Regions from separate parts of the Pelagerythrobacter sp. Soil_C_18 genome, predicted to be linked through region 2. Evidence: predicted binding sites of a transcription regulator. Region 2 holds the regulator's gene; the other holds the start of a gene.
What was found. Region 2 encodes LexA, which represses DNA repair genes until DNA is damaged. Its sites were predicted from a motif close to GTTCCNCNCTTGTTCT; they were not measured.
Positions count from the first base shown of each region.

Region 1: a site for LexA is predicted at 9,070-9,085, ahead of AC3A5N_RS13635 (ATP-dependent helicase). Genes of this name have one in related genera too.

Region 1 is NZ_JBDGIU010000006.1:170,653-182,326, forward strand. It holds gene AC3A5N_RS13585 (endonuclease domain-containing protein) at 1-22, shown strand, start outside; gene trpA (tryptophan synthase subunit alpha) at 19-798, shown strand; gene accD (acetyl-CoA carboxylase, carboxyltransferase subunit beta) at 860-1,708, shown strand; gene AC3A5N_RS13600 (bifunctional folylpolyglutamate synthase/dihydrofolate synthase) at 1,802-3,097, shown strand; gene AC3A5N_RS13605 (AmpG family muropeptide MFS transporter) at 3,099-4,832, opposite strand; gene AC3A5N_RS13610 (aromatic ring-hydroxylating oxygenase subunit alpha) at 4,904-6,067, shown strand; gene AC3A5N_RS13615 (pseudouridine synthase) at 6,182-6,946, shown strand; gene rsmD (16S rRNA (guanine(966)-N(2))-methyltransferase RsmD) at 6,949-7,494, shown strand; gene AC3A5N_RS13625 (hypothetical protein) at 7,523-8,023, opposite strand; gene AC3A5N_RS13630 (hypothetical protein) at 8,327-8,983, opposite strand; gene AC3A5N_RS13635 (ATP-dependent helicase) at 9,093-11,399, shown strand; gene AC3A5N_RS13640 (GyrI-like domain-containing protein) at 11,467-11,674, opposite strand, start outside.
Region 2 is NZ_JBDGIU010000002.1:444,482-456,155, forward strand. It holds gene AC3A5N_RS07800 (anthranilate synthase component II) at 1-102, shown strand, start outside; gene trpD (anthranilate phosphoribosyltransferase) at 99-1,091, shown strand; gene trpC (indole-3-glycerol phosphate synthase TrpC) at 1,132-1,917, shown strand; gene lexA (transcriptional repressor LexA) at 2,070-2,753, shown strand; gene AC3A5N_RS07820 (ComEC/Rec2 family competence protein) at 2,793-4,970, opposite strand; gene gltX (glutamate--tRNA ligase) at 5,000-6,412, shown strand; gene AC3A5N_RS07830 (citrate synthase) at 6,434-7,720, shown strand; gene AC3A5N_RS07835 (sensor histidine kinase) at 7,767-9,158, opposite strand; gene AC3A5N_RS07840 (hypothetical protein) at 9,163-10,125, opposite strand; gene AC3A5N_RS07845 (hypothetical protein) at 10,149-11,351, opposite strand; gene AC3A5N_RS07850 (Hpt domain-containing protein) at 11,425-11,674, opposite strand, start outside.

The DNA of each region.
Region 1 (11,674 bases), on a different contig from region 2:
TGAAGGGGAGAGGGCTATATGACCCGCCTCTCCTCCGCCTTCGCCAAGCCGCACCGCGCGCTCGTGACCTTCATCACCGCGGGCGATGGCGATACCGCGGCCAATCTCGATGCGCTGGTCGAGGGCGGCGCGGATGTGATCGAGCTCGGCATGCCGTTCACCGATCCGATGGCCGATGGCCCGGCGATCCAGGCGGCGAACATCCGCGCGCTCGGCGCCGGAACGACCACGGCCGAGGTGCTGCGGATCGCGCGCGAGTTTCGCCAGCGCCATCCAGACGTGCCGCTGGTGCTGATGGGCTACGCCAACCCGATGGTCCGCCGCGGCCCCGAGTGGTTCGCCTCCGCCGCCGCCGAGGCGGGCGTGGACGGCGTGATCTGCGTCGATATCCCGCCCGAGGAGGACGACGCGCTCGGCCCCGCCCTGCGCGCCGCCGGGATCGCCCCGATCCGCCTCGCCACCCCGACGACCGATGCCGCGCGCCTGCCGCAAGTGCTCGAGGGCTCGGCCGGGTTCCTCTACTACGTCTCGGTCGCGGGGATCACCGGCAAGCAGCAGGCTGCGCAGGCGAGCATCGACGAAGCGGTCAGGCGTCTCAAGGCGGCAACCAACCTGCCCGTCGCCGTCGGCTTCGGCGTGCGCACGCCCGAACAGGCTGCCGCCATCGCCAAGGTGGCGGATGGCGTGGTCGTCGGCTCAGCACTCGTGGAGCTGGTGGGCGAACACGGTAAGGATGCGCCCGAGCATCTGCGCAAGCTCACCTCGGCGCTGGCGGAAGCGATCCGCACCGCCGGCTGAGCCCCCTTCCCGCGAACGGGAGGGGCTGTCATTCGCTCGATTTCGGTTTAAGGCCCGGCCCATGAACTGGTTCACCCGCGTCCGCAATTCGCTGCCTTTCGTGGCCAAGCGCACGACTGAGGAAACGCTGTGGGTCAAGTGCCCCGGCTGCTCGGAGATGCTGTTCACGAAGGAATACGAGGAAAACCTCAAGGTCTGCCCGCGCTGCGGCCACCACGGCCGGATCGGCGCCGACGAGCGGCTGCGTCAGTTGCTCGACGAGGGTTACGACGTGCTCAGGCAGCCCGACGTCGCCGAAGACCCGCTCAAGTTCCGCGATACCAAGAAATACACCGACCGGCTGAAGCAGGCGCGCGCGAAGAACCCGCACAAGGACGCCTTCACCGTCGGCTCGGGCGCGATCGAGGACCGGCCGGCCGTCGTCGGCGTACAGGACTTCGCCTTCATGGGCGGCAGTATGGGCATGGCCGTGGGCACCGCCTTCTGCCAGGGCGCCGAGCGCGCGCTGAGCCGCAAGTGCGCCTATGTCGTCGTCACGGCGGCGGGCGGCGCGCGGATGCAGGAGGGCATTCTCAGCCTGATGCAGATGCCCAAGGCGACCGTGATGACGCGCCGCCTGAAAGAGGCCGGCCTGCCCTATATCGTCGTGCTGACCGATCCCACGACCGGCGGCGTCACCGCCAGCTACGCCATGCTCGGCGACATCCATGTCGCGGAGCCGGGCGCGCTGATCGGTTTTGCCGGCCAGCGCGTGATCCAAGACACGATCCGCGAGAAACTGCCCGAAGGCTTCCAGCGCGCCGAGTACCTGCACAAGCATGGTATGGTCGACATGGTCGTCAAGCGGCACGATCTGAAGACCACGCTGGCGAGCCTGCTCGACTACCTTCAGCCGAGGGCGGCGGCTTGATGCACGCCGTCATTCCAGCGAAAGCTGGAATCGCGTGCAGCAAGCCCGGAGCGTGAGGACAGCGATCCCGGCTTTCGCCGGGATGACGACGCTATGAAAGACTTCGGCACTTCCTCGGACCCCGCGGTCCAGGCCCAGCTCGACCGGCTGGCGGCGCTTTCGGTGCCGCAAGGCCGCCTCGGGCTCGAGACGATCCGTGCGCTCCTCTCGCGCCTCGGCGATCCGCATCTGGCGCTGCCGCCGGTGTTCCACGTGGCTGGGACCAACGGCAAGGGCTCCACCTGTGCCTTCCTGCGCGCGATGCTCGAGGCGCAGGGGCACCGCGTCCAAGCCACGACGAGCCCGCACCTGGTGCGCTACAACGAGCGTATCCGGGTGGCGGGCGAACTGGTCTCCGACGCGCGGCTGGCCGAACTTCTCGCCGAAGTGCTCGACGCGGGCGATGATCTCGCGCCCAGCTTCTTCGAGGTGACGATCGCCGCCAGCTTCCTCGAGTTCGCGCGCGTGCCCGCCGATGCCTGCGTGATCGAGGTCGGCCTCGGCGGGCGGTTCGACGCGACCAACGCGGTCCCCCGCCCCGCGGCGTGCGGCATTGCCGCGCTCGGCATCGACCACGAGCGCTTCCTGCTCGTGCCGGAGCACGGCACCCCGCCCGAGCCGATCGCGCGCATCGCCTTTGAGAAGGCCGGCATCGCCAAGCCCGGCGTGCCGCTGGTGACGCTCGACTATCCGACCGAGGCGATGGCGGCGGTCGAACGGACCGCCGAACGGGTCGGCGCTCCGCTCCTGCCGCAGGGCCCCGGCGGCGCGTGGACGATAGAGGCGGATGGTGACCGGATTGCCTACTCCGATGCGCAGGGCACGCTCTCGCTCCCGATCCCCACGCTGCCGGGCCTGCACCAGTCTCTCAACGCCGGGCTCGCCGTGGCGATGCTGCGCCACCAGCAAAGCGTCACCGTCTCACCCGAAGCGATGGCGCAAGGCATTCGCGCCGCCTACTGGCCCGCGCGCCTCCAGCGCCTCGCGCCCGGCCCGCTTGCGGGCGAGCGCGAAGTCTGGCTCGACGGCGGCCATAACCCGAGCGCGGGCGCGATGCTCGCCCGGCATTTCGCGGGCCAGCGGCTGCACCTCGTGATCGGCATGATCGAGGGAAAGGATCCGGCGGCCCTCACCGCCCCGCTCGCCCCGAGCATCGCCACCCTCACCGCCGTGCCCGTCCCCTACCACGAGCATTATCCCGCCGAAGCATTCGGCGAAATCGCCCGCTCCGCTCCCGACGTACCAGGCGCCCTTGCGGCTCTGCCCCACGATGGCCTGCCGGTGCTGGTCGCAGGCTCGCTCTACTTGGCGGGCGAGGTGCTGCGGCTGAATGGGGAAACACCTGACTAAGCTACTCGGCTGGGAGGGCCTCTCTCGCTTCCGGCGCCACGACCCCCGCAGCGCGCTTCCCGCGGGATTCGCGGATCCATTCGAGAATGCACAGCACCACCGCCACCACGCCGATCAGCGCGGTGAAGATGAACACGTAGTAGTAGCCGCGTTCCTCGATCATCTGACCCAGCGCCCCGCGCCCCAAGGTGCCGACCAGCAGCGTCAGCGACGCCAGCAGCGCGTATTGCACCGCGCTATAGCCCTTGGCCACGATCGAACTGAGCCAGGCAACGTAGGCCGCGCCCGCGATACCGATGGCAAGGTTCTCTCCGCCGATAGTGATCATTAGCCGCGCGAGCCGCTCGCTCCCGCCGGGGAACTGCAGCACCGCCCAAGTGAAGCCGGTCGCGTCGCTTACCGCCTGCATCGTCGCTCCGCCCAACGCAAGGTCCGCGTAGAGCAGGTTGGTCGCTGCAGCGAGGCCGGCGCCGAGTGTCAGAGTGAACATCCGCCCGAGCACGGTGATCAGCCAGCCGCCGAGCGCCAGGCCGAGCAGGATCGCTCCGACGCCGAAGAACTTCGAGGCGACCGCAACCTCGTCGTTCGTATACTGCAGCTCTCCGAGATAGAACGGATAGGCGAAGGTGCCCCAGATCGCGTCGGTGATGCGGTAGGTGAGCACCAGCGCAAGAATGAGCACCAGCGACCAGCCCATGCGCCCAACGAACTCCACCAGCGGCTGCACCAGCGCGCGGTAGAGTTGATCGAGGATCAGCCCGTCGGAGGCTTTCCCCGCACGCCCCTCGACGATCACGTGCTTCCCGTCGCGCTTGAGTTTGGCGAGCCAGGCGGCCACGAACGCGGGGAGCACGATTGTCGCGATGACTATCAATGGGCCGTAAGTCGCGATGAATGCGGTCGGGTCGGGCCGTTCTTCGGGGATGGCGGTCATCGAGCGGGCCATGAACACGCCGACCGTCAGGATCGCCCAGCCCCACAGCAGACCCACCGCCAGCAAGGCCCAATTGCGAACCCTGGGTTCGATTTCGCCCGGCACGTAGAGTTCGGCGGTCTGCTTCTCATTCTTGGCAACCGACGCCGCCTGGTCGACATCCGCATCGGGAGCAAACAAGCCGGCCAAGCCGATCGCCAGCATGATGCAGCCCATCATCACGTAAGTCTGCGGCCAGCCGATCCGCGCCGCGACGATCAGGCCGAGCGCGCCGCCCACCAGCGCGGCGAGGCGGAACCCCATTTGATAGACGGTCGAGAGGATGTCGATCGTCGCTTCCTCGTCCGCGATGTCGATGCGCCAGGCGTTGATGACGATGTCCTGCGTGGCGCTGGCGAAGGCGCCGATCCCGGCGAGCAGGCTGAACCAGCCGAGCGAGCTCTTCGGGTCGAGACCCGCCATGGTTACGAGGATGATCCCGAGCAAGAGTTGCGCCGGCGCGATCCATTGCTTCCGCTTGCCGAGCCGGTGCAGGCCAGGAATGTCCATCCGGTCGAGCAGCGGCGACCACAGGAACTGAAACGCGTAAGCGAGGCCGATCAGCGAGAACACGCCCATCGTCTCCAGATCGACCTCGGCCTCGCTAAGCCACGCGTAGAGCGTACCGAGGAACAACGCGAAGGGCAGGCCCGAGGCAAATCCGAACAACGCCATGTACGCCGATTTCCGGTTGCGCAGCGAGCGCACCAGCGTGCGCCAGCCAGGCTTGGTGGTCTTTGTGGCGGCAGCAGCCTCGGCCATTCCCTAGCGTCCTTCCGTCTATCCCGATTTTCTGCGACACTAGCTGCCGGAGAGGGCCAGGAACAGGCGCTATGGAAGCTATCGACACCAAACATCCCGCGCGGCGGCCGACCGAGGGCATGCTGGCGCTGGCACGCGCGATCGCCGAGGGGCAGAGCCGCGCCGAGGCGGGCGTCAGCGAGGTTCCGGCGAGCGTCTATACCGACCCCGGCTATTACGGGCGCGAGATGGCCGCGATCTACGAGCGGATGCCGCAGATCCTGTGCCCGTCCGCCCTGCTGCCCGAGCCGGGCATGGCGGTGCCGCACGACGCGACCGGGCGTCCGCTGCTGATCACCCGCGACGGCGAAGGCAAGGCGCACGTCTTCCTCAACGTCTGCCGCCATCGCGGCACGCGGCTGGTGGAGGGTAGCGAGGCGCTGTGCCAGAAGCGGCTCGTCTGCCCCTATCACGCTTGGACCTATTCGGTGGACGGGCGCCTGCTCGCCCTGCCCCGCCCCGACACTTTCCCCGGACTCGACAAGGACGCGAAAGGGCTGATCGAGCTGCCGAGCCGCGAGACCGGCGGCCTGATCTGGTTCTGTCCGCAGGAAGCGACCGCCGACTTCTCCGATGCCGAGCGGCTGGGCGAGGACTTCGACGCGCTCGGCATGGGCGAGCACGTGCTGTTCCGCCGCAAGACGCACGAGGTCGCGGCGAACTGGAAGCTCATCATGGACGCCTTCCTGGAGAGCTATCACGTCACCCGGCTCCATGCGCAGACGATCGGGCCGTTCTTCAAGGACGGGGTGACCTCGGGCGACATGGTCGGCCCCCACGCCCGCTCCGCCGTCGGCCGGCTGGAGGAGATGGAGTCCGTGGACCTCACCGACATGGCCGCGTTGCGCCGCGTGGTGACCTTCGCCTACCAGCTCATCCCCGGCGCGCTGATCATCCCCAGCCCCGACTACGTCAACGTCATGGTCATGATGCCCCAGGCGCACGACCGCACGCTGGTGGAAGATTTCATGCTCATCCCCGAGCATCCCGTCACCGACAAGGCGCGCGATCACTGGGAACGGAGCTGGGCGCTACTGGATGGCGGCGTCTTCGCCGGAGAAGACTTCCGCGCGGCGGAGCTGGGACAGCAAGGGCTCTCCACAGGCGCGGTGCCTTCGCTGACGCTCGGCACGCTGGAAGGCGGCATCCGGCGATTCCACGAGACCGTGGAGGAGGCGCTGCGGGCGGTGAACTGACGACTCACCCAAGCCGTCATCCCAGCGAAAGCTGGGATCGCGTGCCGAAAGTCGGACCCGATCGGAGAGCGATCCCAGCTTTCGCTGGGATGACGGTGCGTGTAGAGGCCCCGCATGGCCGACACTCCAAAACCTCAGGGCGAGCGCATCGCCAAGCTGCTCGCGCGCGCGGGCGTCGCCAGCCGGCGCGAGGTCGAGCGGATGATCGCTGACGGCCGTGTCGCGATCGACGGCAAGGTGCTCGACACCCCGGCAACGATCATCCCCGACCTGCGCGGCGTCACGGTCGACGGCAAGCCGGTCGGCAAGGCCGAGCGCACGCGGCTGTTCGCCTTCCACAAGCCGACCGGCCTGATCACCGCGGAACGCGATCCGAAGGGCCGCGCGACGATCTACACCGCGCTCCGCAACGCGCTCCCCAAGGGCGCGGGGCGCGTGATGCCGATCGGGCGGCTCGATCTCAACACCGAGGGCCTCCTGCTGCTCACCAACGACGGTGAGTTCAAGCGCGCGATGGAACTGCCTGCCAGCGGCATCCCGCGCACCTACCGCGCGCGCACATTCGGCGAGGTGACGCAAGCGCAGCTCGAAGATCTGTTCGACGGCCTGACGATCGACGGCGTCCGCTACGGCCAGATCGATGCGAACATGGAACGGCGCACGGGCCGCAACCAGTGGATCGAGCTGACCATCACCGAAGGCAAGAACCGTGAGGTCCGCCGCGTGCTCGAACACCTCGGGCTGCAGGTGAGCCGCCTGATCCGCGTCGGCTACGGCCCCTTCGCACTGGGCGAACTGCCCCGCGGCGCGGTGGTGGAAATCCAGAAGCACGAGATCGAGCGGTTCCGATCGAGCCTCAAGAGAGCGCACCGGGCGTGAGCATGAGAGTGATTGCCGGAGAGTGGCGCGGGCGCAGGCTCGTGACGCCGAAGGGGGAGGCGACGCGCCCCACCGCGGACCGCACGCGCGAGACGCTGTTCTCGATGCTCAGCAGCCGGCTCGGCAGTTTCGAGGAGCTTTCCGTGGCCGACTTGTTCGCAGGCTCGGGCGCGCTCGGCCTCGAGGCGCTTTCGCGCGGGGCGGCGCAGTGCCTGTTCGTCGAGCAGGAAGAGGCGGCGCTCAAGGCGATCCGCGCCAACATCGCCGCGCTCGACGCCCGCATGCGAAGCGAAGTGCGCGCCGGATCGGTCATGGCGCTCGGCCCGGTCGACAAGCCCCGCGACCTGGTGCTGCTCGATCCGCCTTATGGCACCGGCGCGGGCGCGGTGGCGCTCGATCGGCTGCTGAGGCTGGGGTGGATCGGGGAAGCCACCTGGATCGCGCTCGAAACCGGAGCGGACGAGACGGTGGCGGTAAAGGGACTTTCGGTCGATGCCGAAAGACGTGTCGGCAAGGCGAAGCTGACTTTGCTCCGCCTTGCCGACTGATCTCGCGAGCTAGGCTCCGACCGACCGATTACATCGGGTCGTCGGTCATCGGCTCGTCAGGAGTGGCCGGCTCAGCCGTCGTGGGATCGGCCATCGGGTCCGGAGTCGTCGTGTCCGGGCCAGCCGGTTCCGGGGTCGTCGGATTGGCTGCCGGGTCGGTCGGGGCCGGCATGCCGGCCGCCTGAGCTTCGATCTGCGCCCAGGCCTGGGTCTGCTGCTCCGGCGGCAGGGTCGCGAGCGTGCTCTTGTCGGCATCCGAGATGCGCCAGAAGAGCTCCTGACGCTCCGGCGTCAGCGACCAGAAGTAGGTCTGCGTCTCGGCAGGCCAGGCATCGTACTGCGCCTGCTGCGCGGGCGCCCAGGCATCATAGGCCGACTGCTGGTCCGGGGTCAGCGTGGTTGTCGTGGCAGTGTCGGCCGGCTCCGCGGACTCGACCGGCGGTTCGGCCATCTCGGTGTCCTGAGCCAGCGCCGGGCTGGAAACGATCGCCACGGCGGCGACGGCGGGAAGTAGGTTACGGATACGCATTGGGAAGTCTCCTTTAAAATATTCCCAAGCGACGAACGCGAACTCTTCCTGACAATTCGGTCCCCCGTCAGGATTACCTAGAGGTTGGGGACTTCACGCTGCGGCGGCAAGACTTACACTCGACTACAATCGCATGAGCGAAACGCCTCGCCGGAAAATGTGTCAGAATCGGGGCGAGCTGTAATAGACTGATTTTCTTGCAACTTGTCACGGAAAGACACGGGAAAGGGGCAGAGCCGCGAAAGCAACTCTGCCCCTTCGGGTATCGACGCACCTGCTTAGGCGCGCGCCAGAGAAACGCGGTCAGGCGCCGTCGGGCTTTTTGGCCGGCAGCGGCTCGTCGATCTCGCTCGCTGGCTTGCCCGGCCAGTAGTCGAGCGGGACGTTGCCATAGTTCTTCCCCGCCGCGCGCGGATTGATGCAGCCGTCCTGCACCTCGGCGCTGCAGATCGGATACTCCTCCTTCGGCGGAGGGGCGGTCTGCACCGTCTCGCTCTCGACGAACCGCATGTCGCCGCTCGTCGCCATCGAAGCCGTCGTGCTCGCGGGGCCGGCCGGCGTGCCTGTGGTAGTGGTCGCCGCGGTCGAAGCTGCTGCCCCGGGCGCGGCGCCGTTCATCTGCGCGGCGATCTGCGCCCAGGCCGACGTGCGCTGCTGCGGCGTCATCTGATAGACCTGCCTGCGCTGCTCGTCGGTCAGCGCCCACCAGCCGGTCTGCTGGTCGGGGGTCAGCGACCAGAAATACTCCTGGATCTCGGCCGTCCACGCATCGTAGGCGGCCTGGCGATCGGCCGGCCATGCGTCATACGACGTCTGCTGGCCCGCGGTCATGGTGTAGGTGCCCACAGGCGTCTCGACTTCGGCTTCGACCTGGGTCTCGGCGTCGGCCTCGGTGTCCTGCGCCGCAGCGGGCACGGCGAAAGCCAGTGCCGCGGCACCGGCTAGAATTATGCTACGCATTGGAGCTGTCTCCATCCGTTCATCATCGGTGCCACTACGCCGCACAGGTGATGCGGTTCCGTGCGGCCCTTGCGTGTTTCCTCCGCGTTCCCTAGCTGTTCGCCTGCTCATGACCCTGCCCGGCACCGCCCCGAACTCCGCCCCTGATGGCGAAATTCCCCTTTACGCAGCGCGGCTTAACGCCCCGCAGCGGGAGGCGGTGCTGACGACCGAAGGGCCGGTTCTGATGCTCGCGGGCGCTGGCACGGGCAAGACCGCGGCGCTTACCGCGCGTTTGGCACACCTCGTCGCAACACGGCGCGCCTGGCCGAGCGAGATTCTCTGCGTCACCTTCACCAACCGCGCGGCCGGCGAGATGCGCGAGCGTGTTGCCCACCATCTCGGCGAAGCAGTGGAGGGCATGCCTTGGCTCGGCACCTTCCATTCGATCGGCGCCAAGATGCTGCGCCGCCATGCCGAGCTGGTCGGGCTGCAATCGAACTACACGATCATCGACACCGACGATCAGCTCCGCCTGCTCAAACAGCTCATCGTCGAGAACGACCTCGACGAGAAGCGCTGGCCCGCGCGCCAGCTCGCCGGCCTGATTGACCGCTGGAAGAACCGCGGTCTCAATCCCGAAGACCTCGATGCGGTCGAAAACGAAGCCTATGCCAACGGCCGCGGGCAGCAGTTCTATCGCCTCTATCAGGAGCGGCTGAAGGCGCTGAACGCCTGTGACTTCGGCGACCTGCTGCTGCACATGCTGAATGTGTTCCGGCGGGAGCGCGAAGTGCTCGCGCACTACCAGCAGCGCTTCAAGTACATCCTGGTCGACGAGTATCAGGACACCAATCAGGTCCAGTACCTCTGGCTTCGCCTGCTCGCGCAGGAGCGCAAGAATATCTGCGTGGTGGGGGACGACGACCAGTCGATCTACTCCTGGCGCGGGGCCGAGGTCGCCAACATCCTGCGCTTCGAGAAGGACTTTCCCGGCGCACACGTGATCCGGCTGGAGCAGAACTACCGCTCCACCCCGCACATCCTCGGCGCCGCCTCGGGTCTGATCGACGCCAACAGCCAGCGCCTCGGCAAGACGCTGTGGACGGAGGTCAACGGCGGCGACAAGGTGCGCGTGATCGGCGTGTGGGACGCGCCCGAGGAAGCGCGCCGCGTGGGCGAGGACATCGAGCGGCTGGAGCGCGAGGGCGCGCCTCTCGAGCAGATCGCCATTCTCGTGCGCGCGCAGTACCAGACGCGCGAGTTCGAGGACCGCTTCATCCAGATCGGCTTGGGCTACCGGATCGTCGGCGGCTTCCGCTTCTACGAGCGCGCCGAGATCCGCGACGCGCTCGCCTATCTGCGCGTGATCGCCCAGCCGCAGGACGATCTCGCGTTCGAGCGCATCTATAACCAGCCCAAGCGCGGGCTCGGCGCCAAGACGCTCGAGAAGATGCATCAGCACGCCCGCCGCACCGGAATGCCGCTCGCCGCCGCCTCGCTCCAGCTCGCCGACAGCGACGAGCTGCCCGCGCGCGCGGCGAACGCGATCGGCGGACTGATGGGCCAGTTCCTCGAGTGGCGCGAGCAGGTGGACAAGGTCACCCCGTCCGAACTGCTGCGCACGGTGTTGGACGAGACCGGCTACAACGCCATGCTCGAGGCGGAGAAGACCGCCGAAGCCTCCGGCCGTCTGGAGAACCTTTCCGAGCTCGCGCGTGCAATGGAGGAATACGAGACGCTCGGCGACTTCCTCGAACACGTCAGCCTGGTGATGGACAACGACCGTGCCAACGAGGGCGAGAAGGTCACCATAATGACCATGCACGCGGCCAAGGGTCTGGAGTTCGCCAACGTCTTCCTGCCCGGGTGGGAGGAAGGCGTGTTCCCGAGCCAGCGCGCGCTCGACGAAGGCGGGCTCGCCAGCCTGGAGGAGGAACGCCGCCTCGCCTACGTCGCGATCACCCGCGCGCGCCGGCGCTGCACGATCCTGCACGCGGCCAACCGCCGCATCTACGGCCAGTGGACCAGCTCCATCCCCAGCCGCTTCGTCGGCGAACTGCCCGCCGATCATATCGAGGAAGAGACCACCCTGACCGGCGGCGCCTCCCTCTGGCGCGCGGGCATGACCGAGCACGAGGACCCCTTCGCCCATCTCGCCCGCGAGCGCCCCGCCCGCACCGCCACCCGCGGCCCCGGCTGGCAGCGCGCGCTCACCACCGGCTACGATGCAACGCCGAAGCGCGTGCGCGAAACCACCCGCAGCGCCGCCAGCTTCGCCGCCAAACCCCGCACCGACATCGCCGTCGGCCAACGCGTGTTCCACGACAAGTTCGGCTACGGCGTGGTGACGGACCAGGAGGGGAACCGGCTGGAGATCGAGTTCGAGCAGGCCGGGGTGAAGCGGGTGATCGACAGCTTCGTGACGGTGGCGTGAGAGCGGCGACTGTCGAGCAACGCTCCGAGGTCCGCCGCTTCCCCCAATCACGTCATCCCGACGGGCCTCAACGCTTCCGGATTGGCTGGCGGAGGATCGTTTTCAGTTTTGCCGGCTCGGTCCTCCGGGGGTCGCTCAGATAGATTTCATGATGTGGGCCGTTGAAGGTCGCATCGAGGCTGGGCATCGCTTCTTCGTGGAGGCGTCTCAAGGTCGGACCTTCGTCGTCGTAGCTGCCGATGTGCAGGATCTGCAGCGATCGGCCCTCGTCATAG
Region 2 (11,674 bases):
GGGGTTCAGTTCCACCCGGAGAGCATAGCCACCGAGTACGGCCACGCGCTGCTCGCCAACTTCCTCGCGATCTGCGGGATCGAAGCCAAGGTGCCCGCATGAAGACGCTCCCCGAGGCCGAGCCCCACCTCTCCGAAGCCGAGGCCGAGGAAGTCTTCGGCTGGATCCTCGACGGCGAGACCAGTGAGGAGGAGATCGCCCGGTTTCTCATCGAGATCACCGAGCGCAGCGAGACGGCGGACGAGATCGCCGGCGCGGCGCGGGCGCTCCGTGCGCGGATGATCCCGGTTGCGGCGCCGGACAATGCCGTCGACTGCTGCGGCACCGGAGGCGACGGCCATCACACGCTCAACGTCTCGACCGCCGTGAGCCTCGTCGTTGCGGCCGCGGGCGTGCCCGTCGCCAAGCACGGCAATCGTGCGGCCAGCAGCAAGTCCGGCGCAGCGGATACGCTGGAAGCGCTCGGGCTCGATATGGAAGCGGCTGGAAGAACAGCCGAAAAGACATTGGCGGAGCTGGGAATTTGCTTCCTCTTCGCGAAGAACCACCACCCCGCGATGGGACGGATTCAGCCGCTCCGTCAGCGGCTCGGCCGGCGCACGATCTTCAACCTCATGGGCCCCCTGTCGAACCCGGCCGGCGTGCGGCGTCAGTTGATCGGCATCGCCCGCCCCGGCTACGTGCCGATCTACGCAGCGGCCAAGGCCAGGCTCGGGACCGAGCGCACCTTCATCGCCTCGGGCGACGAGGGGCTCGACGAGCTGAGCCTCGCCGGCGGCAATGAGGTGGCAGAAGTCGTCGGCAACGATTTCGAGATGCGCCGGGTCGATGCTTCGATGGCCGGTCTGCCGCATGCCCCCGTCGAGGCGATCCGCGGCGGGGATTCGCTGCACAATGCCAAGGCGCTCAAGGCGCTGCTGATGGGCGCGCCGGGCCCCTATCGCGACGCTGTGCTGCTCAACGCGTCGGCGATGCTGATCCTCGCGGGCTCGGCTCGGGGATGGGAGGACGGTGCAGCGATCGCCGCGGAGTCGCTGGACAGCGGCAATGCGGGTACCCTGCTCGATCGCTGGATCGAAATGGCGCGTTAGATCGTGCGACGAACGCAAGCTGCCACACGGAAACCGGACGATGAACAAGCTCGACGAAATCTGCGCCACCAAGCGTGAGGAAGTCGCTGCCCGCAAAGGGCTCGCCACGATCGAGGATCTCGACCGTGCCGCGCGGGATGCCGGGCCGCCGCGGGGCTTCGCCGACGCACTTGCGGCCAAGGCGCGGAACGGGTTCGGCCTGATTGCGGAAATCAAGAAAGCTTCGCCGTCCAAGGGTCTGATCCGCGCCGATTTTCGCCCCGCCGAACACGCTTTGGCCTATCAGGCGGGAGGCGCCGCCTGCCTCTCGGTTCTCACCGACGCGCCCTACTTTCAGGGGCATGAGGATTTTCTGATGGATGCGCGCGCGGCCTGCGACCTGCCCGTGCTGCGGAAGGACTTCATGGTCGACCCATGGCAAGTCGCCGAGGCGCGCGCGATCGGAACCGATGCAATTCTCATCATCGTGGCCGCGCTGGACGATGGCGCAATGGTCGAGATCGAGGCGGCCGCGCTCGAGCGCGGCATGGACGTCCTGGTCGAGGTTCACGACGAGGCGGAGATGGAGCGTGCGAGCGCACTACGCTCGAGGCTCATCGGAATAAACAACCGCGACCTCAAAACCTTTCGCACCGATCTTGCCGTGACCGAGCGCCTCGCGCCCCTCGCACCGGAGGATGCGCTCTTGGTCGGGGAGAGCGGAATCGAGCGCCATGCGGACTGCGAGCGCCTGGCTGCGGTGGGCGTGCGTTGCTTCCTCGTGGGCGAGAGTCTGATGCGGCAGCCCGATCTCACCGCCGCGACGCGGCAGCTTCTCCTCGGCTAACGGCCGGATGTCGAGACGAAAGCGGAACGGATGTTCTCTACTATCGACTCCAGAATGGCGGAGTTGCTTGACTTCACCAAATCGGTTGCCTAATTGTTCCGCATTCGTTCGCAACCTGGACGAGCGTGTCAGGCGACCGAGGAGACTTCGCCATGCTGACGGCAAAGCAGCACGAGTTGATCCGTTTCATCCAGCAGCGGCTGGAAGAAACCGGCATTTCCCCTTCGTTCGAGGAGATGAAGGAGGCGCTCGATCTCAAGAGCAAGTCGGGCGTTCATCGCCTGATCTCTGCGCTCGAGGAACGCGGCTTCATCCGCCGCCTGCCCAACCGCGCTCGCGCGCTCGAAGTGCTCAAGCAGCCCGAAGATGCGACACCCGCCGCGCGCAGCGCGAAGGGTGACAATATCGTCGAACTGCACCGGGTCGCGCCAGCGCAGCCGAGGCCTGCAAACGACGTAATCGAAATTCCGCTCCACGGCCGCATCGCTGCGGGTGTGCCGATCGAGGCGATCGAGGGGCAAAGCAGCTTGCCCGTCCCCGCCGCGCTGCTTGGACCGGGCGAGCACTATGCACTCGAGGTTTCGGGCGATTCGATGATCGAAGCCGGCATTTTCGACGGCGACTTCGCGCTCGTGCGCCGTACCGACATGGCGCGGGATGGCGAGATCGTGGTGGCACTCGTGCGCAACGAGGAAGCGACGCTCAAGTACCTGCGCCGGGAGAACGGAATGATCCGGCTCGACCCGGCCAACGGCAGCTACGAACCGCAGATCTACCGACCTGACGAAGTGCAGGTGCAGGGCAAGCTTTCGGGATTGCTGCGCCGTTACCACTGATCGCCGAGCAAATGGCGGCGACACTGCTCGATCGTTGATCTAGCGCCGCGTGCCGCGCCACCAGCCATGTTCGCCCTGCCCCTCGGCGACCGTCTCCATGCGCGGCTCGTCTAGGTAGAGCGCGAGCCCACCCGTCCCGCTGAGCAGGCGTCGATCGGCCTTTAGCCAGCGGGGGCGGCAACTGCGCGGAAGAAAGCGGTCGGCGACGACGATATCGGCGCGGTCGCAGGCAGCGGCAAGCGCCCGTTCCTCCACCATGTCGCGGCCACGCGCCATCAGCAGCGTCCAGCGCCTCTCGCCGCGGTCGATTGCAAGCCTGCAGAAATCGCGGCTGCAGCGCGCACCGGCCCAGCGGCTGAGTGGAACCGGTTCGCCCTCCAGTCCCGCGAGTTCCAGGAGATTGTCGCGCGCGAACTCGCTGCGGGTATCGCGCAGCATCAGCAACCGGTCGCCCTCGCCTGCAATTCCGACGTGCCGCCCATCGCCCGAGATGAGCACGTCCGGCGCGGGCGTCCCGATGAGCAGGATCGTTCCGAGAGCTGCCGGCGCGAGGCCGAGCAGCCGCGCCCGCCCTCGCCAGAGCGCCAGCCATAGTCCGCCGGCAACGAACAGCGCGATGGTCGCCAGGTCCATCTGGGGCGCAAGCTTTACCGCTCCGGGCTGCGCGGCGGTGAAGTGCGCGATGGCGAGCAGCAGTTCGAGGGATTTGCCCGCGAGCCACCAGACAGGCGCGCCCGCTCCAGCGAGATCGAGCAGCAAGGCAAATGCGATCAGCGGCATCGATACGAAAGTGACCAGCGGAATCGCGATCACGTTCGCCAGCGCGCCGTAAAGACCGGCACGATGGAAATGAAACAGCACGATGGGCATCAGCGCTATCTCGATCACAACGCCCATGAGCAGCAGCATCCCGGCGCGCCGCGCGAACCGGACGATCCAGTTCTCCTCGCGTGGAGAAAGGAAAGCCTGCACCGGCGCGCTGCCATGCAGCGCGACGATGGCGAGCACCGCCGCGAAGCTCATCTGGAAGCTGGGCCCGACGAGCGACTCCGGCCACAGCAGGAGCACGGCAACGGCGGCCACCGCCACCATTCGCATCGACAGCGGCTCGCGTCCGAGCGCCAAGGCAATCAGCACGAGCACGGCGCCGATGCAGCTTCGCACCGTCGGTACCTCCGCACCTGTCAGCAGCGTGTATCCGACGCCTGCTCCGGCCGCGATGGCTGCGGCAACGACCGGCAGCCGCACGCGCAACGCAAGCCACGGCCAGAGCGAGAGGAGCTTGATGGCTAAAAGGTAAGCCGCCGCGATCACCGCGCTGACGTGAAGTCCGCTGATCGACAGCAGGTGCGTCAATCCGGAGTCCCGCATCGCCTCCTCGTCGGCACGGGTTATGGCTCCTCGATCTCCACTCGCGAACGCCGCCGCGATCGTGCCAGGTGAGCCCGACAGCCGCTCGCGCACGTGCGCGGCCAGCACGCGCTGAACCCCCGCCAGGCTGCTCGCGCCGCGGCCAGGCTGCACGATCTCGATCTCTCCGATCAGCGATCCCGTCGCTGAGAGCCCCTGGAACCATGCAGTGCGCGCAAAATCGTAGCCGCCCGGCAGCATGGGGGGCGACGGTGGCATCAGCCGAGTTCGCAGGCGCACGACCGCACCCTCCGCCAGTCCCGGCTGGTCCGCCGCGAGCGGCACGTTGATCCGCACCTTTCGCGCACGCGCCGCCTCCGCATCGCGGTACGCCAGCACGAGACGCAGGCGGTCTTCCGCCGGCTGGTCGATCCGTTCGAGAACCCGCGCCTCGATCCGTTCGACCCGGGGATAGGCGATCGGCTCCGCTCCCACGACCGCGGAACGCAGCCACACAATAGCCATCCCCGCCGCGACCACGATCGCCAGCGAAATTACGGCCAGGCGCAAGTTGGCCCGATCGTCCCGATCCCGCCACAGGGCCTGCGCCGCGATCGCGGCGAGCGTCGCAAGGGCGATAACGGCGATCCACTGCCATGGCACCGGCAAAAGGAACCAGACACCGATCCCGGCGGCGAAGGCGACGGCGAGCCAAGGCCCGCGATCAAATCCTGCCACGGCGAGAAACGTCTCGATCCGGTCCACCGCACTGGACAAACGCGCCGCGCTGCGCCAATTGCGCTGCGCTGCAGCATTGGCCTCTTCGGGCCCGCCCCCCAACGGCACCTCGGGCACCCCCGTCGCCATGGGAGACATAGGAAAGGATCACGTCGGATATGGCAAGCGATAGCGGACAGGTCGTGACGCGCTTCGCTCCATCGCCGACCGGATTCCTTCATATCGGCGGCGCCCGCACCGCGCTATTCAACTGGCTTTACGCCCGCCATCACGGCGGCCGGGCGCTGCTGAGAATCGAGGATACCGACCGCAAGCGCTCGACTCCGGAAGCGATCGAAGCGATTCTCGACGGGCTCGCGTGGCTCGGCCTCGAGTGGGACGACGACGTCGTGTTCCAGTCGGAACGCGGGGCCCGCCACGTGGAGGTGGCCGAGCAGCTCCTCGCCGCAGGGCACGCCTACAAGTGCTATGCAACGACCGAAGAGCTCGAGGAAATGCGGGCCGCCCAACGCGCCGCCAAGCAGCCGCTGCGCTACGACGGCCGCTGGCGCGACCGCGATCCCACCGATGCACCGCTCGGCGCGCCCTACGTCCTCCGCCTGAAGACCCCGAACGAAGGCGAGACGGTGATCGACGACCGCGTCCAGGGCCGGGTGACCGTGCGCAACGAGGAACTCGACGATTACGTCCTTTTGCGCGCCGACGGCACCCCGACCTACATGCTCGCGGTGGTGGTCGACGACCACGACATGGGCGTCACCCATGTCATCCGCGGCGACGACCATCTCAACAACGCCTTCCGCCAGTTGCCGATCTACCGAGCGATGAACTGGCCCGAGCCGGTCTATGCCCATATCCCGCTGATCCACGGCAGCGACGGGGCCAAGCTGTCGAAGCGTCACGGCGCGCTCGGTGCGGAAGCCTATCGAGACGAGTTCGGCATACTGCCCGAGGCGCTGTTCAACTACCTCCTCCGCCTCGGCTGGGGCCATGGCGACCGCGAGGAAATCACGCGCGAGGAGGCGATCTCGCTGTTCGATCTCGACGGCGTGGGCAAGAGCCCTTCCCGCTTCGACCTCAAGAAGCTGCAGAACCTCAACGGCCACTATATTCGCGAAGCCGACGACGCGCGGCTCGCAGGTCTCGTGGCCGAACGGGTTGGACCCGAAGCGGACAAGGCGCTGCTCGAACGCGCCATGCCGGTGCTCAAGACCCGCGCACGCGATCTCGACGAGCTTGCCGAAGGCGCGGCCTTCCTGTTCAAGCGCCGTCCGCTGACGCTTACGGAAAAGGCCGAAGCGCTGCTCACCGAGGGTGCGCGTGAGGTTCTGGCGCAGATCGCCAGTGGGCTACGGGCGGAAAAAAACTGGACAATCGAGGCGCTCGAAGCCACTACCAAGGCACTCGCTGAGGAGCTCGGACTGGGCCTCGGCAAGCTCGCGCAGCCCATGCGCGCAGCGCTGACCGGGACAACCACGTCCCCGGGTATTTTCGATGTGCTGGTCCTGCTTGGACGGGAAGAAGCGCTCGCGCGGATCGACGCGCAGGCCGCTCCGGCAAAGCAGGGCTAGGCATCAAAGAGGAGAACGAATTTGGCGGACAAGCAGGCGAAACTCGAACTGGGCGGCCAGACCCATGAATTCCCCGTGCTTCAGGGGAGCGTGGGGCCGGACGTGGTCGACATCCGCAAGCTCTACGGCAGCACCGGCGCTTTCACCTTTGACCCCGGTTACAAGTCGACCGCCAGCTGCGAAAGCGCGCTGACCTATATCGACGGGGAGGAAGGCGTTCTCCTTCACCGTGGCTACCCGATCGGTCAGCTTGCCGAACACTCGAGCTTTATGGAAGTCGCCTACCTGCTGCTGAACGGCGAACTGCCGTCGCAGGTCGAGCTCGACGACTTCAACTACACAATTACCCGCCACACGATGCTGCATGAGCAGCTCGCGACGTTCTATCGCGGTTTCCGCCGCGACGCCCACCCGATGGCGATCATGTGCGGCGTCGTGGGCGCACTGTCGGCCTTCTATCACGACAGCACCGACATCTCGGATCCCGAGCATCGCAAGATTTCCAGCCACCGCCTGATCGCGAAGATGCCGACGATCGCGGCAATGGCCTACAAGTTCTCCGTCGGGCAGCCGTTCCTCTACCCGCAGAACGACCTGAGCTATACCGGCAACTTCCTGCGCATGACCTTCGGCGTCCCCGCCGAAGAATACGAACTGCATCCGGCGGTCGAGAAGGCAATGGACCGGATCTTCATCCTCCACGCCGATCACGAACAGAACGCGTCGACCTCGACCGTCCGGCTCGCCGGGTCCTCCGGCGCCAACCCCTTCGCCTGCATCGCAGCCGGCATCGCCTGCCTCTGGGGCCCGGCACACGGCGGCGCGAACGAGGCGGCGCTCAACATGCTGCACGAAATCGGCACGCCAGACCGCATCCCGCACTACATCGAGCGCGCCAAGGACAAGAACGACCCCTTCCGCCTGATGGGCTTCGGCCACCGCGTCTACAAGAACTACGACCCGCGCGCGACGGTGATGCAGAAGACCGTGCGCGAGGTGTTCGAGGCGCTCAAGGTCACCGATCCGGTGTTCGAGACCGCGCTTCGGCTCGAGGAAATCGCGCTGAGCGACGACTACTTCAGGGAAAAGAAGCTCTTCCCGAACGTGGACTTCTACTCGGGCATAATCCTCTCGGCGATTGGCTTCCCGACCACCATGTTCACCGCCCTCTTCGCGCTCGCCCGCACGGTCGGGTGGGTCGCACAGTGGAACGAGATGATTTCCGATCCCGGCCAGGTCATCGGCCGCCCGCGCCAGCTCTACACCGGGCCGACCGAGCGCGACTACGTTCCGCTCGACAAGCGCTGAGCTTCACTCGGGTTGCCGGCAGCGCAGAGGCTCGCCGGCGACCCGATTATCCCTGAGACTTATGGCCCGCCGGTAGATCGAGCGTGAAGCTCGCGCCCTTCCCGGGCTCGCTCTCCACCGTCAGGTCTCCGCCCATCGCGCGAGCAAGCCGGCGTGAAATGTAGAGCCCGAGCCCGGAACCGCCATCGCCGCTGCGACCGAGCCGTTCGAACTTGTCGAACACCCGCGCCTGCTGCTCGGCGTCGAGCCCCGGCCCTTCGTCCACCACGCTCACCCGGACGCGCTCCCCCTCGCCTGAAAGCTCCAGCCGAATCTGCGAGCCCTCAGGGGAATAGCGGATCGCGTTGCCGACGAGGTTGAGCAGGATCTGCAGGACACGGCGGAATTCCGCCACTGCGGGCACGGAAACGCCCGCGGGCGGCGCGGTCAGCGCTATTCCCTTCTCCTTCGCACGCACCGCCAGGATCCCCGCTGCACGGCGGGCGACATCGCCAAGGTCGATCTCATCGGGGGCCGTGGCGAAGCCTTCCGCTTCGACGACCTCGAGATCGGATAGGTCTTCGATCAGCGCCAGGAGGTGCTGGCCGGCAGCCGCGATATCGGCCGCGTAGTTGCTGTACTCCTCGGCCAGCGGTCCGGCGAGGCGGGTGCGGATCGTTTCCGCATTGGCGATGATCCGCGCAATCGGCTGCCGCAGCACCGGTGCAAGATTTCGCCCGATCAGATGAGTTGCGGGGAGGCCAGCGGGTGCGGCGTCGGCCGGCGCTTCCGCGCGGGGAAGAACGGCCTCGGATGCGAGGTAGAGCTCGAATCCGGACTGCCCGGGCTCGGGCCCTCCGAGCGGCACCAGGGTCACTGTCCATTCCCGCGGCGATTCCGGCACCCGGACCGCCTGACCGTCAAGCAGGCGCCAGTGCATCGGCTGCTCGTGGACGGCACCGGTTAGCTCGACGAAATCGGTCCAGGGCCGCCCCGCGCCCTGCTCCATGCGCACAGCGAGCGCGGCGAGATCTGGCGCACGCGCTTCGGCGGCCAGCACCCCTTGCGTGGAATCGAGCCGCGCCCACAAATCGGCAACGCTGCGCTCGATCTCCAGATGCCGCGCAGCAGCCTGCGCATCGTCGTCGCGCGCCGCGGGGGATACCTGCCAGTCGGCGATACCGATGGAGCAGCCCGCTTCGCTTCCGGAATGGGGAAAAACCTCGATCCAGGCGCGGATGACTTCTTCGCCGCCGAATGCCTCGATCGCGCCGCCGAGGCGCGTACCGGCGATGCGCGCCTGGCGCACCCGTTCGAGCAGAGCAGGCACGGCAAGCACGCCGGGAACTTCGCCCCCGCAGCTCCGCTGCAAGGCGGCGATCAGTTCGTCTGCCTCGATCAAGCGATCTTCCGCATCGGTTCGTCCGCGCGCGAGAAAGCTGGGAGAGTGGGCATTCATGGGCTCAGCCCAAGGCCTGCCGGTCCGACGCCGCAAGGATCGCTGCGGCGCGATCGGCGCGCAGCGTGTCGAACGCGCCGGGCAGAGTGATGCCGGGGTGAAAGAGGACGAACTGCTCGGCGATCTGCTCAGGCTTGAGCCCGGCAGCGCGGAGCGCAAGCGCCAGTCGTCCGACCTGGCTTTCGTTGGTCGCCACGGCCATCAGATCGCGGTCCTGCCCTGTCGCCAGCGAAAGCGCCGAGAGGAACAAGGCCGCCCCGGCATGGCCGATCGAAAGCGCCGGCTTCATCCCGTCGCCGACCGCCCCGACCGCTCGTTCGAGCAAGGCGAGGCGGGTGGCATGCGGATGGTATGCGTCACGCAGGCGCTTGTCCGCTTGCTCTATGGCGTTTTCGTCGGTGCCGCCAGCTTGCGCGCGCCAAGTGGAAAGCGCGTGCTCGAACAGTGCCAAAGGCAGCTCTGCCAGCGGCAGTTCCACCCTGCGCTGCTGCTGAACGAAACGGGCTTGCGCGGCGAGAAGCGCCATGGCGAGCTGCGCGGTGTCCGTGTCAGAGGACGCGATCAGCGACTGAAGCAGCGGGGACAGCACCGGATCGATCGCGTTCCGCCGCTCCAGCTGCATGGCCAGGCGATGTTCGAGCGCGAGTGCGTGGCAGTGGCCGAGAAACTGCAGGTTTCGCGCAAGGCTCTCGGCCAGCACCTCTCCATGCTCGGCAGCGAAGGCGAACGGATCCTCGATACCTGCCGCATTTGCCTGCGCGACCAGTGCCTGCCGTGCCACGTGAAGGCCCATTCCTCGCACATTCGCCACGATCTCGTCGCTGAACAGCGCGCTGTCGTGATTGGCGAGCAACATGCCTAGCATCGGACCGACCGTGCCGAGCACGAGGTCGCCGCGCGCGAGCTCGCCCGCGAGAACCGCCTCGATCGGCGAATACGAGGCGCTGTTCGTGCCGGAGTCGGTCATTCATCCGCCTTAGCGCGGTATAGTTAAGCGTGCGTTATCCGCCCTCGCACACCGGCGAGATAGAACGCTGCCAGAACCGCGAGCGCAAGTAGCTGAATTCCAGTGAGAGTTTGATCGAGCGCCGCACATAGTGCGAGCACCAGCGCCAGTATCCCCCTATCCGTGGCCGCGCGCGCGAATGATTCCACCTGCGAGTGCTCGGCGATCCGCAGCGCGAAAAGCAGCGCAAGGCCCGCAAACAACCATCCCGCAAGTTCGCCAACCGGCGCGAGCATTCCGATCAGCGCCAGGATCGTCGCATCGACCACCATTCCCGGCAGGGCGCGGGCGATGCGCGCAACCATGCCGCTCCGGCGGCCTTCGCTCAAAAATGCGGCAACCGTCTCGCCTGTACGCAGCAGGAAAGCGCCTATCGCAACCGATCCGAAGGCGAGCGCTGGCAGCTTCCACCATGCGGCGGCAAGCGCTCCGCCGAGGCCCAGGATACCGCCCGCGATCGGAAGCGCCGCCTTGCCGCGCTGCGCGAGGATGCCCGGCGCCAGGACCATCGCGGCCCTATCCGCCAAGGCATGCACCGGCGCGGCGAACGAGGACAGCGTGACCCGCTGGTTCAGCCACGCGGTCTCGAATGCACGCGCCTGCTGCTCGTTGCGGAGCAAGCCCCAGCGGCGGTCGGTCACCAGTGACTGCGGGAGCGGCACGATGCGCGTGCCCGTCTGCAGGCCGACGCGCAGCAAGGCAGGCACCGCATCGACTTCGAACGGCATTTCGACCAGGCGCTCCACCGCCGATCCCGGCAGGCGCGCGACGCCGGCCCAGGCGTGGTCGCGGTCGATTCGCTCGAACCCTGCCTCGATGCCTGCTTCGGCCGGCAGGGCGACGATGCCTGAGCGCTCGCCCAGCAGTTCGCCCATCACCAGGGGGTCGGGTACGACACCTTCGGCAAAGAGGAACAATTCGTCCTGCGCCCGGACCAGCCCGGAAAGCGACCGCGCGCTGCTCAGCGCGTGGAAGGTCGCCCCGCCCTGCTCCGCACGGTGAAGCAAGGGCAGCACGCCTTCGTTCAGGCCCTCGGCAAGGCACACGATGCGTTCGCACCCGAGGCGCAGCGCGAGATCGAGCTGGAGCGCGGCGACGCTGCGCCCGGCCACGGTAAGCAGGCCGCGCACGGTCGCCTCGGTGCCTTCTCCGCCCGGATGGATCGCCGACAGGATCGCAACCCGCAACTGCTCACTCCCGCATGAAAGTGGGGAGGTTTAAGCCCAGCTGGCGCTCGTGCCAAGCGCGCCGGTCGGGCGCTCAGTTGCGTCCGGCGGAGAAATCGCGGGTGAACGCCGCGAGCTTGCGCAGCACGGTCGGTTCCCCCGGGGCCGCAGCGATCGCTTCGTCCGCAAGTTCGATGAGGTCGGCGGCATGAAAGCTCGCAGCCAGACCCTTCAGCCGCAAGGCGGCGACATTCCAGTTCCCGTCGCAGCGCGCCCGCGCGAGCAGGTCGATCTGCCGCGCGAGACTGTCCGCGAAAGCCGCGCGCAGTTCGGCGAGCAGGACG